Regions from separate parts of the Gardnerella sp. c23Ub_4 genome, predicted to be linked through region 1. Evidence: riboswitches for the same ligand, from Rfam matches in the RefSeq annotation. Region 1 holds a riboswitch; the other holds the start of a gene.

Region 1 (7,415 bases):
TATGCGCGTTGTAAAAGACGCAACTATGGTTCTTGTAGAAAAAGGCTACCGCACAGGCGTTATATTAAAACTAGACATTCGTCCTGGTTTTAGCGGTCAAATCGACGCAAAAGCTGCTCTTGTAGACAAGATTCTTGAAGAACGCGAAAACAAGTAATTTGTTAATAAATAATTTATAAATAAAACATAAAATAGAGCTAAATTGCAATAAGCAAAATAAGAAAGCAGAAATTAATGCTGCAAATTAAATCAGTTAAGCAAATATTGTCCAACATGAAAGAAACTCAAGCAGATAGAGAAAAGCAGTATAAATACCTGCATCAGCATCCTGAATTATCTATGCAAGAAACGCATACAGCACAAGCAATCATAGATATTCTTACTAAAGATGGAATTGAAGCAAAGCGCGTTGGAAAAACAGGAGTTGTAGCAATAATCAAAAATGGAGAAGGGCCAATAGTTGCTATGCGAGCAGATATTGATGCTCTTCCTGTTACAGAAAATTCAGGAAAAGACTACGCTTCAACAGTTACAACACAAGATGAAAATGGTAAAACAGTTGGAGTTTCACACGCTTGCGGTCACGATTTTCATATTGCAAGTTTACTTGGATCTTTACAAGCTTTTAACAATCATAAAGAAGCATGGCATGGAACCTACATTGGAGTGTTTCAACCAGGAGAAGAAACAGCTCAAGGCGCAAAAAGCTTGGTAGAAAATGGCATTACACGCATTATTCCAAAGCCAGATGTTTATCTTGGTCAGCATGCTCTTGCAGCAATTCCTGCAGGAACAGTTGGTATTAAATCAGGAGCATTTTTAACTACCGCATCTTCAATCCGCGTACACATTTTTGGTAAAGGATCTCATGGATCTATGCCAGAATTAAGCGTTGACCCTGTGGTTTTAGCTTCGTCTATTGTGTTGAAATTGCAAACGATTGTGTCTCGTGAAGTAGCTGCTAAAGATTACGCAATAGTTACAGTCGGCGCAATAAACGCTGGAAGTAAGTCAAACATTATTCCAGACGATGCGGAACTTTTGATTAATACTAGAACATACAGCGAAGATACTCAAAAATTTGTTCACTCTGCCATTGAGCGAATTGTGCGCGGAGAGTGCAATCTAGCACGATGCCCAAAGGAACCAGAATTTACATACTATGACCGCTATCCATTAACCAATAATGACGAAGCATCAGTTTATCGCGTGCGCGAAGCTTTCGACGAATATTTTGGTGAAAATTCTGTACAAATCAGCAAACAGTCTGCTTCTGAAGATTTTTCTATTGTTGCAAATGCTTTCAATACACCTTACGCATACTGGGGATTAGGTGGATTTGAAGATATGAAAAATGCTCCAGGAAACCACAATCCAGCTTTTGCTCCAGATTTGCAACCAACTCTAAATCGTGGACTTGAATCAGCTGTTGTTGCAGCTTGCGCATGGCTAGCTTGCGACTAATAAATTAATTCTACTAACAGATAAGTTTAAGCGTTTTTTACGCCACCAAACCTGCGGTCGCGATGCGCATAACGGTCAATTGACCTCCACAACGCTTCGCGACCATAATCTGGGAAGAGTTCTGGAACAAAATCAAGCTCCGCATAAGACGCTTGCCAAGGCAAAAAGTTGCTAGTGCGCTGCTCTCCCGAAGTGCGAATCACAAGATCGCAATCTGGAATATCTGGATTATACAAATGTTCTGCAATCATCTTCTCGCTAATGCGATCACCCTTAATTTTGCCGCTTTTAACTTCCCTAGCAATTGCCGCGCAAGCATCTGCGATTTCCGCGCGACCTCCATAGTTTAAGCAAAAAACAACGTCAATCGTAGTGTTATTTTTTGTGATTTCTTGAGCTTTTTCCAACTCGTCAATAACAGACTTCCACAATTTTGGCCGTCTTCCAGCCCAACGCACGCGCACTCCCCACTCGTTCATTTGCGCAACTCTGCGGTGAATAATATCTCTAGAAAATCCCATCAAAAAATGCACTTCTTGAGGAGATCTCTTCCAATTTTCGGTAGAAAACGTGTACAAGCTTAAGTAGCGAACACCTGCTTCTATGGCTCCTGCAATAGTGTCAAAAACCACTGGTTCCGCCGCTTTATGCCCTTCAGTGCGAATCATTCCGCGCTCTTTAGCCCATCTGCCATTGCCGTCCATAATCACGCCTACATGGCGAGGAACTTTACCTTTAGGAAAATCTGGCACACGGCTAGGATCACTAAATGGAGCTGCTGGAATATTTAACGAAGTGTAGTCAACGTTTTCAAAACTCATAGTTAAAATCTAACAACCCCATTGAACGAATAGCTAAAGCGTTTTGCAAAGCTAAATAAAAGCATGCAAAATCAAGTAAAAAATCAAGTAAAAAATCAACTAAAAAATCCGCTATAGTTCTTGTAAAGCTTCCAATAAATAGTTCAAATATCTTTTCCCAAAGCAAGATTTGTACCATCTAGCATGCTCTAAGAATCCAGTATCGTAGCCCCAAATCTTAAAATCGTAAGATCCATTTGACTTTAAGTAATAGTCTACAAATTCCACACATTGCTCGATTTGACTTACGCTAAGAACAAGCGGAAGCAACTCTTTTTCAACATCTGCTAATGGTTTAACGCTAGAATATCCTTGCAAAATTGACTTAACTAAGTCCGTTCTAAATGAATCTTTTTTGCCATTCGCAATATCTACCCATTGAATTGTGTTGCGTTCTAAAGTCATTGCTAAATCGTAGATTGCTGTGTTTTTATACGACATTCCAAAGTCAAATACTGCGCTTGGAGCGCTACCTTCCCACATAAAATTAGATATATGCGGATCTCCATGAGTCCACTGCTTTTTTAGATTCGCGTACCCTAAATCGTAAATTTTTTTGCATGTTGGAGCAAATTCGCTTAAATCTTTTACAAAATCACGATTCTGCTCTTTTAAGAATTTTGCTAAATCAGGTCTATTTTTTAACCAAACTTCTGCAGCTTTTTGTACGTCTTCGCTTGCACAAAGACTAAATCTTGATTGAAAAGCGTTGATTTCCTTAGGATTTGGCTCGTCAAAACTTTGCGAAGCTAAGGCGATTCTTGCCATCATTACTCCAAGATTTTTGGCTTCTTCGCACGTTTTAGGCGGATCCCAAGTGTACGCGTCTTTGTACCGGTCTTCCCCACTAGCTTTTAAAGTCACTTCGTAAGCACAATCGCCTATTACAAGAAGAGTGCCGTCTACGTAAATATCGCCAGAAGTATCGCCACAAATATTCTTTTCTAAACCTAAAGTCTCGCTATTTTTATTAAAATACAAGTACTTTGGCGTGCTTATTTTGTTTTGTAAAAGATGCTCCGCAAAACGATGATACGGCCTAATTGTGCTTGCTTGCCTCACTTTTGTGCTGCATCTTTTAATATAAACGTCTAAACTTTGCGATTTTCTTGGCGAATCATCTTTGTAATGCGCGCGAATCAATGAACCTGCAGCCATCGGGCGCAAACTATGGCTTAAAACGCAATCTGCTTCTAGCGGCTCCTCTAAAAGCGAGCACACAGTATTTGCCTCATCTAAATCAACATTTGCCCATCTTTGAGCAACAATATCTAGTTGAGGGTCGTTGCTTTCGTTTTCCATATTTGCTCCAATTATTGCCACAGGTTCATTGAATTGTGATATTTATTTTCGATTGTAATTGCGTTTGCAATCGTTATTATGCTTGCGATTCAAGCACATGCTGGCCGACTATTCTGGCAAATACTCGTTTGTTACGCATCCGCTTTCTAGGCTCTTTAGCGCGCAATCAAGAGGCACACTTAAGTGGCCATTTTCACCCATCCAACGAGTGTAGTTTTCCACCAAAGCCATGTCTGCTGTACCCCAACGACCATTCTTGTCGTACCAAGACGGAATCACTTCGTCTAGCGAGGCGCGCAAAGCCTCTGGGCTAATATGGCAAAGCGCATTTTGCAAAGCATCAACGCCAGCCTGCGGGTCTTTTCCTGCAAGTTCATAGCCCTTAACGGTTGCGCTTGCAAAGTTGCGTATTAATTGCGGATTTCGCTCAATCATCTCTTGGCGAGCGCAAACATAGTAAGAATGATGCGGAGCTACGCCAATAGAATCGAATGGAAGAACAACAACTTGATCAAATGGAAGCGAACCCTGGTATGGCTCCCACCAAGCAACGTTAATAAAAGCGTCGCACATTCCGCGCTCTACTGCTCGAATGTCTGGCTCCCATGGGCCTGGGTCAATTGTAATCAGCTTGCTAAAGTCGCCTCCGTCGGCAGCAACCGCCTGCTGAAGCTCCGTGTATAAGCGCTTAACGCCCATAGGGATTACTACGCGCTTTCCTTCTAGATCTTTAAATCGCGTAATGCCCGTGTTTTTATTTGTTATGATTCCACCAATTTGAGATTGATTCATTACAGCAAACGACGTTAGCTTGTTTGCGCCATTTTGATGAGCAAAAAGCTGATTTAAGCGAACAAGAGCTATGTCTACTTCTCCGCGCTCCAAGCATGCTGGAACATCTCCACGCTCCGTATCTGTGCTTGTAAACTCTACGTCTAATCCGTATTGCGCATATAATCCGCGCTTTCTTGCAAGGTACATTCCTGCGTGATTCGTCCATGGATGCACATATTCAAGACGTACTCTTAGCATACTAACTCCTTTGTTTTATAGTGATTTGTGATTTTATCTTGACTTTTATTTGCGACTTTTCTTGCGACTTTTGCGCGCTGCTAACTTGCGATTTTTCTTGCGACTTTACAAAAGTGGGCGAGGTGATTAATCCCCCGCCCACAAATCAAATCTTACTAGCAAAAGTTAAGACTTAAGCGCGTACTTCTTTGCCAGAAGCAAAACGGCTCAATGCGCCAGTAGCAGCAATACCCTTGTACAAGTACCACATAACTACACCACCAATTACAGCACCAGAAATCATGCTGCAAAGTGTGTGAATCATCATGAATGCGCCGAAGATTGGAACACCTGCGTAGTAGAACGGATAGGTTGAAACGATTCCACCCAAACCAGCTAATGCGCCAGAAAGTGCAGTCAAACCAACGTTCCACTTGCGATACATAACAAACAAGAATGCAAACTCAGCAAACAAGCCCTGAACAAAGCCAGGAAGAACGGTACCAATACCGCCCCAGTGGCTACCAACAGTCAACTCAACCATTGCAGCAATAAACTCGCCGAATAGTGCAGCGCCTGGCTTGCGAACCATAATAGCAGCTAAAGGACCAGCGAAGTAGAACAAACCATAGTACAATGCGCTAACGCCTGGAACTGGAATAAGCTTAAGAGCAGCAGAAATAGGCTCACTAATCAAGCCGATGCCCCAGAAGATAATACCAGAAGCTACAGCAATAACAACCGTGAGCGTAACATCAGCCACGTTCCAGCGCAAGGATGGACGCACGGTCTCTTCTTCAACAGATGTACCCATTAGGGTCTCCTTTCATCTTTAACCAATCAAACAAAGGCGACCCTGCAGAAAACTCCGTACGTCGGCATTACCCGATTCACGTTAAACGGTTAGACAGTAATCTTCTCAGCTCTTAAAAGAGCACCCGTGCCTGATATCATTCATATTGCATCAGACAGCGAGGACAAATTTTATAAAATTCAAACATAAAATTAACAAAATCGCTCATTAAGATAATAGAAACTCTAATCAAAATACAGCGAATTAGAATTTTTTTCGCTTAAACGCATAGATCTAATAGGCTTTTCTAACCAATATTCGCACCATTGTTCAACGCATTTAGACGTTAAATCGTCAATACTTGTTCCGTCTAAATTTTGCCAATCGCCATTAATTAATGAAATCATTTGAAAACGCGCTAAATCATTGCACTTAATAGACTCTAAAGCATGATCTTTAGAGCACATAACTCCACCACTAGCTGCCGAAAAATAGTCTAAATCATTGCGTGTTGAACAAATAACGCACTCATTTAACCTAGGAGACCATCCAGCTAATTGCAATGCTCTTAAAACGTACGAAAGCGCGATTGATTCAGCACTATGCAAACTTTTAGAAAGAGCAGACAAAGCAGCTATAAGAAGATTGTATTGTGAGCAAGAATCCGAATATTGTGCGCAAGACGAGACCAAATCGTCTGCAATCTCTGCAATCATGCTAGCACAACTATACAGATTGTAATCCGCACAAATGCTACCAGCATAAGGCGAAACTAAAACCGCTTGAGAAATAACATCAAAAGTTTTGCCAGTTGCAAAAAGTGCATTAACACGCATAAATGGCTCTAAGCGCCCACCAAATCTAGATTTTAACCGCCTTACACCTTTTGCAACAGCTCGAACCTTGCCATGCTTTTTAGTGAGCATAACAATAACTCGATCAGCTTCCCCAAGAGGAAAAGTCTTAAGAACAACAGCTTCATCGTTATATAACGGCATTAATCAATAACTCTTAGCTTGTATAATCCCTAAATCTAAGTGAAAAATAGATTATTAATTATGATTTGGGTTTACAAATCCGCCAAAATTAGATTCGCCAGTATCGTCAAAATCATCTGAATCATTATTTGCTTCGCGAGAAGAATCTTCAACCGAAGTGTCAAAATGGTTCATAACAGGGAACGAAAGATCTGGAATATCTAAATTAAGACTTTGCGAAGGCTCGAACTTAGGCGAAGCAAGAAGTGAAAGATTCAAATCTCCAATGGATTTAGAATCATTTGCATTGTTATTACTTGCATTGTTAGCATTTGCATTATTTACACCATCAGCATTCGCACTAACAACATTCGCGCTATCTTCCTTCTTTTCTGCATCTTTAACTTTTCCAAAATCATTATTGTTAGTAGCAAAATTGTTGGAAGCAGCATTAGGAGCATAAGACGGAGGGAATGCTGGAGGCATAACAGTAGACGCTTGCGACATTTCGTCGTCTGTATCGTCACTTGCTTCAACACTCGCAGAGTGAGGAGTAAAAATCGCCTTCTGCGCATGATGCTCAACAGGAATAGATGGAGGAATTGCTGGAGGCATTAATGGAGATGGAGCTGGAGCTGCCGCAGGTTCAACAACACTAGGTTCAACAACACTAGGTTCAACAACACTATGTTCAACAACACTAGGCGCAGAAGATGTTTTAGAAACAACATTTTCTTGTAAATCATTATTAGACTTAGCAGAAACGCCAAAATTAGCAGAATCAACAGAATCACTAGGATCGAAGTCTGTATACTTAGCAACTCGATCATAAGACTCAAGTCTGCTTAATAAGCGAACGCAAGCATTTAGATAATAGTCCACCTGGCGCTCGTCATATCCTCGTTTTCCAGAACGTTGAGTAAACAGAACATTAGAAACAAACATTGCGTCAATTTTGTCTAAATCGCTTAAACTGCTTCCCCAAACTGGATTATATCCAAGAAGAAC
Region 2 (7,415 bases), 350 kb from region 1:
TAAGTCTTAAGCAAATCGCCTGCACATTTGCGCTACTCAGAAAATCAACAATAACAGACATAGCACAGTAATAGACATGCGTATTACAAAAATGCGCTGACGCTTTGACACGTCTTCAAATCTTCTAGATTTTGTTAATAAAGACGAAGTCAACGCATCAGCGCTATCAAGTTATCAAGCTATCAAACCATCTACCTCAATGCTCTATGAGCTTGATTAAAGAATTCATACTCGTAAATGCATGAAGTCATATATGCTTGAGCAGCAAGAATTCGAGCCTGTGGGCCAGCTTCTTCAAAAGCTCTCTCAACAAATTTAACCGCCATTCTTACACCTGACTCAAAATCATGAGAAGAATACATTGAAATCCAATCATGATATGGGTTTTCAGGAGTATTATTTTTGACTAAAATTTGCCCCACTTCTTCATAAAGCCAATAGCATGGCAATATGGATGCAGCTCCAATCACGTAGTCTTCTGCCATTGTAGAAGCAAGTAAGTGATTTACGTAAGCTAATGTTACTGGCGAGCAAGGCGCATCAATGCTTATATTTCTGCTTCCAAGCCAATCTCTGTGCAACTGCGATTCCGCTTCTATGCACATAGCTGCGCCCGTAGCCCAATGCACTCTAGCCTCATTATCTGGCGTTTTAGCTCCAACAGCAGCTAGCGCGCGCGAATAACGCTTCAAGTATTCAGAATCTTGACTTATGTAGAAAGCAAACAAGTCAGAGTCAAGCGTTCCATTGCCTAAAGCCTCAATAAATGGCATTTTCATAATGTTGTTATCAACATCTGCACTAGCATCCCATAACGCTTGAGTCCAAGGACCACACGGCTCCACATTTGGCTTTCTAGCCTTGCTATGAGCTTTTACGACTACGCTTTGCGGAGTTAATCCATCTAAGCCATTCGCTTGCATATGCTCCCAAGGAGTTGACGAAGAATCTAATTCCAAACGATAATTACGAGCCGCATGGTTCACAGGCCCATGACCTTTTCCAACATGCAAATCTTTACCGCAAGCAATAGCTTCGTTAAGCCATCTTGACGACCACGCTAAAGCATTCGCTACAGTACTGTAATCGCTTAGCTTCTTTCCTTCTCGCAACGCTAATCCTATGCGCGTAGCTAGAGAAGAAGATAGCGAGCAGCCAGTGCCATGCGTTGTTGTTGTATCAACTCTAGGGCAAGGAACGTGCACTCTGTGACCATCTGGGAACACAACAGTATTTCCAGCATCTTCGCTTGTTAAGTGGCCGCCTTTAACAATAACAATAGTATTGTTTTTTGCACTCCACTCGCTTGCTTGAGCATAAGCTTCTTCAAAATTGGATGCAGGCTGTTTATCGCATAATACTGCGAGTTCAGGTATGTTTGGCGTAATAACATCCGCAAGAGGCGCAAACTCGCGCATTGCATCTTCTGCAGACTTTTCAAGCAGCCTATCTCCCGAAGTTGCTACCATAACTGGATCTAACACAACAACAGGAACAGGATGATTTTTAAGCCAATTTTGAACTAGGCTAATATATGATTTGTCTCCAAGCATGCCGATTTTTACAGCATCAATAGTTACGTCATCAAATACTGCTTCTAGTTGCGCTTGCAAAAAGTCGGTTGGAGGAGTATAAACTTCGCGCACACCGCAAGTGTTTTGAGCAACCAAATTAGTTGTTACACACATTCCAAATCCATGTGATGCCGTGATTGACTTTAGATCAGCTTGGATTCCAGCTCCGCCTGTTGGATCAGTTCCAGCAATACTTAGTACGCGTGGAATAATCGGGTCTTCTAAAGATGGCAAAGAAGATGGCCTTAGGCTTGAATCATATAATTTAGAAATTGATTGCAAAGGTGCTTGAGCTTGCGAAAATTGATTATTCATTATTTTTATTCCTTCGTAATAGCATCGCGTAATTTGCGCGCTTCTTCGCAAGGATTTTGCGCAAGCATTAGAGCAGATACTACGCATAAACCATCTATTGAAGTGCTTTTAATAGGGAATACCGTATTTTCGTTAACGCCGCCAATTCCGAGCGTACTAATGCCGAGTTCTTTAGCGCGTTTAGCAATCTTTTCTACTCCTTCAACACCTAAAGCAGGAGCAGCGTCTGGCTTAGTGGCAGTAGGCCAAATCGGACCTATTCCAATAACATCAGGCAATGCCACATTTTCTTTAGCACATTCGTTATAAACGTAATCTAACTGTTCTAACTTTTCTATAGAAAGCCCAACCATCCATTCTGCAGGAATAGACTTACGCGCTTCAATATAAGGCGTATCTGTTTGCCCAACATGCAAGTTGAGTCCTAAGCTTTTAGCGCAATCTATACGATCGTCAACAAAAATCGGCACGTTTCCGCAACCATTAGCAAGCATTTTGTCTCGCAAGCTTTGAGCTTTATTATTAAAAGTTTCGCTATTTGCGTACTTATCGCGCAATTGAACTACGCTTGCTCCGCCTTTAACGCAATCAACTGCAATATCTTCTTCTGCTCGATTGCTCATCTTTGGGTCTGTTATAAAGTATAAAGACCAATCAACAGGGTCGAGTTCAAATTCAATATTCGCTAGTTTCAGCATCTCGTCTGCGCTCAAATCCATAAGCGCATCCATCCATAATGTTCTAAATGCACCTGGCGATGTTGAGCGTTGTGCTGCCCAAGTTCCTGCTGCAGCAGCGTGCACGTGAGCGGCAACTGTTGCTGCAAAAGGTCGATTTCGATTTGCTCCAACGTATGCTGCCACCAATGCGCCAAGAGAGCAGCCCGTTCCGACTACTTTCGTCATTATCTCGTGACCGCCCGAGACTCGTGCCGAGCATCCGTGACCATAAATAGCGTCTTTTTCGCCAGAAATAGCCACTACCGAGCCATAGAGTTTAACTAGCTTCTTAGCAGCTGCAACTGCTGAATCAACGGAGTCTCCAGCGTCTACTCCCTTACCGCCGCTTTCTTCTCCAGCTAAACCTAAGATTTCGGAAGCGTTTGCACGAATTACAGTAGGATGACTTTTAACGATTTCGCGCGCGTATTGCGTGCGTGGAGCTAAACCGCCAACTGCAACTGGGTCAAGAACCCATGGAGTGTGTGCTTTTACAGCTCCGCGAATTGCAGCATCCATAGATTCTTTGTCTACTGGCCTATACGTTCCAATGTTTACTAATACACCAGATGCGATTTGAGCAAATACTTCAGCTTCTTCTGCGTCTACGACCATTGCTGGCGATGCACCAGCAGCTAGCAGAACGTTTGCCGTTATTTCTTGAACAACATTATTCGTTACGCAATGTGTTAGCGGATTTTTTGCGCGCAAAGCTTCGATGCATTCACGTACATCTTGAACGAATTGCTTGCAACGAGCATTAGTTGAGAATTCACTATTTTTAGAGCACGACACAGTAGTCATGATTTTCCCTTCGCTAGTACTAACTAGATCAGGTTCAACGGGTATAATCTCAGCGCTTTCGCGCACCCCGAACCCATATTTGACTATATATGTTCGTTATGACGTTATTTACGCGCGCGACGACCTACCTTTTCGCTTAGAGCGTAGCGCGAGAGGCGCTTTGACTGAGCTTGAAATTGCATAACGCATTTCAAGCTCCTTCAAAGCGTGATTTGGCTCAAATGTAAAGTCCAGTGGACTTTACATGCCAAATCAGCCGAGCGGCTACTAATAGCCGTGAGGAATAGCGCGCTGTAACGCGCGAACGAGGACCTTCCATGTAGTGCGTTTGTATAACGACACGACGTAAATCAAGTACAATCGCACTACAAGAATACGAGCGTGTTAAGCATTAAAAAAAAAAGCGGGGAGTTTATACTCCCCGCTAGAAAGAATAATGCGGCAGCGTGTTAGTCTCCCACACCCTATCGAGTGCAGTACCCTCACCGTGTCAGGCCTTAGCTTCCGGGTTCGGAATGGGACCGGGCGTCTCACCTGAGCCATGACCACCGCAAAACTAGATTATACACTCGCAATACGCGAGCGGCAAGCTGGCGGTTTGGGAACCGGACATGAACGCGAGCAACAAGAAGAAACAATCATCAAAATCAACAACTTAACCATAATCATGACCGCTTAACACTCCCTAATGTTAAGAGAATTAAACGATAAGCAATACAAGTAGTATCACAATCGCCCATTAGTACTGGTCAGCTCCACCCCTTACAGGGCTTCCACATCCAGCCTATCAACCACGTGTTCTACATGGGGGCTCACACACAAAGTGCAAGGAATGCTAATCTTGGAGCAGGCTTCCCGCTTAGATGCTTTCAGCGGTTATCCCTTCCAAACGTAGCTAACCGGCAGCGCCACTGGCGTGACGACCGGCATACCAGAGGTTCGTCCACCCAGGTCCTCTCGTACTATGGGCAGGTCTCCTCAACATTCCAACGAGCGCAGAGGATAGAGACCAAACTGTCTCACGACGTTCTGAACCCAGCTCGCGTGCCGCTTTAATCGGCGAACAGCCGAACCCTTGGGACCTGCTCCAGCCCCAGGATGCGACGAGCCGACATCGAGGTGCCAAACCATCCCGTCGATATGGACTCTTGGGAATGATCAGCCTGTTATCCCCGGGGTACCTTTTATCCGTTGAGCGATGCCACGTCCGTACGCCGGCACCGGATCACTATCTCCGACTTTCGTCCCTGCTCGACCCGTCAGTCTCACAGTCAAGCCCGCTTGTGCGATTACACTCAAAACCCGATTGCCAACCGGGCTGAGCGGACCATTGAGCGCCTCCGTTACTCTTTAGGAGGCAACCGCCCCAGTTAAACTACCCGCCAGGCACTGTCCCTAACACGGATAACGTGTCGAGGTTAGACGCCAGATATGGAAAGAGCGGTATTTCACTTGTTGACTCCACGCAAGCTAGCGCCCACGCTTCAAAGCCTCCCGCCTATGCTACACGATCCACACCTAACGACAATACCAAGGTATAGTAAAGGTCCCGGGGTCTTTTCGTCCTTCTGCGCTTAACGAGCATCTTTACTCGTACTGCAATTTCGCCGGGCTCCTGGCCGAGACAGTGGGGAAGTCGTTACGCCATTCGTGCAGGTCGGAACTTACCCGACAAGGAATTTCGCTACCTTAGGATGGTTATAGTTACCACCGCCGTTTACCGGGGCTTAAATTCACCGCTTCACCGAAGCTAACGGATCCTCTTAACCTTCCGGCACCGGGCAGGCGTCAGAGCGTATACAGCGGCTTACGCCTTCGCACGCTCCTGTGTTTTTGGTAAACAGTCGCTACCCCCTAGCTTGTGCCACCCCCAACAGCTCCGCATGTAAAAAACATCACCATCAGGGGTCTCCCTTATGCCGAAGGCACGGGAGTAATTTGCCGAGTTCCTTGGCCAGGATTCGCCCGATCGCTTCGGTATACTCTACCAGACCACCAGTGTCGGTTTAGGGTACGAGCGGAATCACACCTCACGTCGAAGCTTTTCTCGGCAAGCAGGATCACCGGAATCAGCCATACGGCCTACCCATCACGCCTCAGCTTAAACATCCCCCGGATTTACCTAGGAGACAGCCCACACGCTTAGCCACGGAAAACCACCTCCGCAGCCGGCTACCTACCCGCGTCACTCCCACGCTAACCTACTACCGATACGCTCCCAACACTAAACCAGAAGAAAACCCCGAAAGGCAATCAACCAGAATAACGAAGGTTAGTACTCTCAGATTCAGTTCGAACGGTGTAACACCGGTACGGGAATATCAACCCGTTCATCCATTCGACTACGCCTGTCGGCCTCGCCTTAGGACTCGACTCACCCGGGGACGACGAACGTGGCCCCGGAACCCTTAGTCATTCAGCGGACAGGATTCACACCTGTCTCTCGCTACTCATGTCTGCATTCTCACTCCCGTATAGTCCACGACAAGTTCACACTGCCGCTTCACCCCATACAGGACGCTCTCCTACCCCGCGTGAAATAAATCACGCAGTCGCGTCTTCGGTGGCGTGCTTAAGCCCCGCTACATTGTCGGCGCGGAACCACTAGACCAGTGAGCTGTTACGCACTCTTTCAAGGATGGCTGCTTCTGAGCCAACCTCCTGGCTGTCTATGCGACTCCACATCCTTTCCCACTTAGCACGCGCTTCGGGACCTTAGACGACGATCAGGGCTGTTTCCCTTTTGACGACGGAGCTTATCCCCCGCCGACTCACTGCCATGATAAACCTAACAGGTATTCGGAGTTTGGCTGCTATTAGTACCCGGTATGGGCCCGCAAGCATCCAGTAGCTCTACCCCCTGTAAGCAATAACATGACGCTGCACCTAAATGCATTTCGGAGAGAACCAGCTATCACGGAATTTGATTGGCCTTTCACCCCTAACCCCAAGTCATCCCCCCAGTTTTCAACCTAGGTGGGTTCGGTCCTCCACACGGTCTTACCCGCGCTTCAACCTGCTCAGGGCTAGATCATCCCGCTTCGGGTCCAGGACATGCGACTAAAACGCCTTTTAAAACTCGCTTTCGCTACGGCTCCCCCACCCGGGTTAGCCTCGCCACATACCACTGACTCGCAGACTCATTTTTCGATAGGCACGCCGTCACCCCACAAGAAGGCTCCGACGGATTGTAAGCGCACGGTTTCAGGAACTATTTCACTCCCCTCCCGGGGTGCTTTTCACCTTTCCCTCACGGTACTAGTACACTATCGGTCAGACAGGAATACTTAGGCTTACCCAACGGTCTGGGCAGATTCACGCGGGATTCCACGAGGCCCGCGCTACTTGGGAATAAACATAAAGAGACATCGCACGACCTGCTACGGGGCCATCACCCTCTACGGCTGGGAATTCAATCCCATTCACATAACACGATGTTTTATCACTCTCCTCAACCCCGTCAGAGGCTGAACAGTCAATCCCACGACCCCGAATACGCAACACCTGACGGTTATCACACGTACTCGGTTTAGCCTGATCCGCTTTCGCTCGCCACTACTCACGGAGTATCCTTTCCTGCAGGTACTGAGATGTTTCACTTCCCTGCGTACCCCCCACAAAACTGTGGTGACCACCCATAACAGTGGCCGGGTCTCCCCATTCGGAAATCCTCGGATCAAAGCCCACTCGGCAGCTCCCCGAGGCATATCGCAGCCCGTCACGTCCTTCATCGGTCCTGTCTACCAAGGCATCCACCATACGCCCTTACCAGTGATACACCAGTAAAAAGCCTATCGCTTAACTCTCTAGACAATAAATCATCACACTAAACGATCACAAAACGATCAAGCGACTCCACCAAAATGGAGCCGGTTGAAATTGATAAAAGTAAAAACAAGCAAAACCAAAAAATAGTCTCACTATTCTTACTCGCGTCCACTATCCAGTTCTCAAACCACCAAACACCAAGAACACAAGCCAAAACCAAAAAGCCTCAACCTGT

The links. A riboswitch is a leader RNA that binds a small molecule or an ion and turns the genes downstream of it on or off. The one in region 1 is predicted to bind thiamine pyrophosphate.
Region 2: another riboswitch for thiamine pyrophosphate. It lies ahead of thiM (hydroxyethylthiazole kinase); the one in region 1 lies ahead of NYP67_RS02895 (ECF transporter S component).

The regions. Positions count from the first base shown of each region.
Region 1 covers NZ_JANUYO010000001.1:734,849-742,263, reverse strand. The annotation lists gene NYP67_RS02920 (MTH1187 family thiamine-binding protein) at 1-157, shown strand, start outside; gene NYP67_RS02915 (M20 family metallopeptidase) at 235-1,464, shown strand; gene NYP67_RS02910 (isoprenyl transferase) at 1,491-2,285, opposite strand; gene NYP67_RS02905 (phosphotransferase enzyme family protein) at 2,397-3,626, opposite strand; gene NYP67_RS02900 (ABC transporter substrate-binding protein) at 3,735-4,658, opposite strand; gene NYP67_RS02895 (ECF transporter S component) at 4,831-5,451, opposite strand; TPP riboswitch at 5,488-5,589, opposite strand; gene recO (DNA repair protein RecO) at 5,676-6,428, opposite strand; gene NYP67_RS02885 (DivIVA domain-containing protein) at 6,483-7,415, opposite strand, start outside.
Region 2 covers NZ_JANUYO010000001.1:381,897-389,311, reverse strand. The annotation lists gene NYP67_RS01685 (bifunctional hydroxymethylpyrimidine kinase/phosphomethylpyrimidine kinase) at 192-1,889, opposite strand; gene thiM (hydroxyethylthiazole kinase) at 1,895-3,412, opposite strand; TPP riboswitch at 3,401-3,492, opposite strand; rRNA gene rrf (5S ribosomal RNA) at 3,849-3,965, opposite strand; rRNA gene NYP67_RS01670 (23S ribosomal RNA) at 4,133-7,191, opposite strand.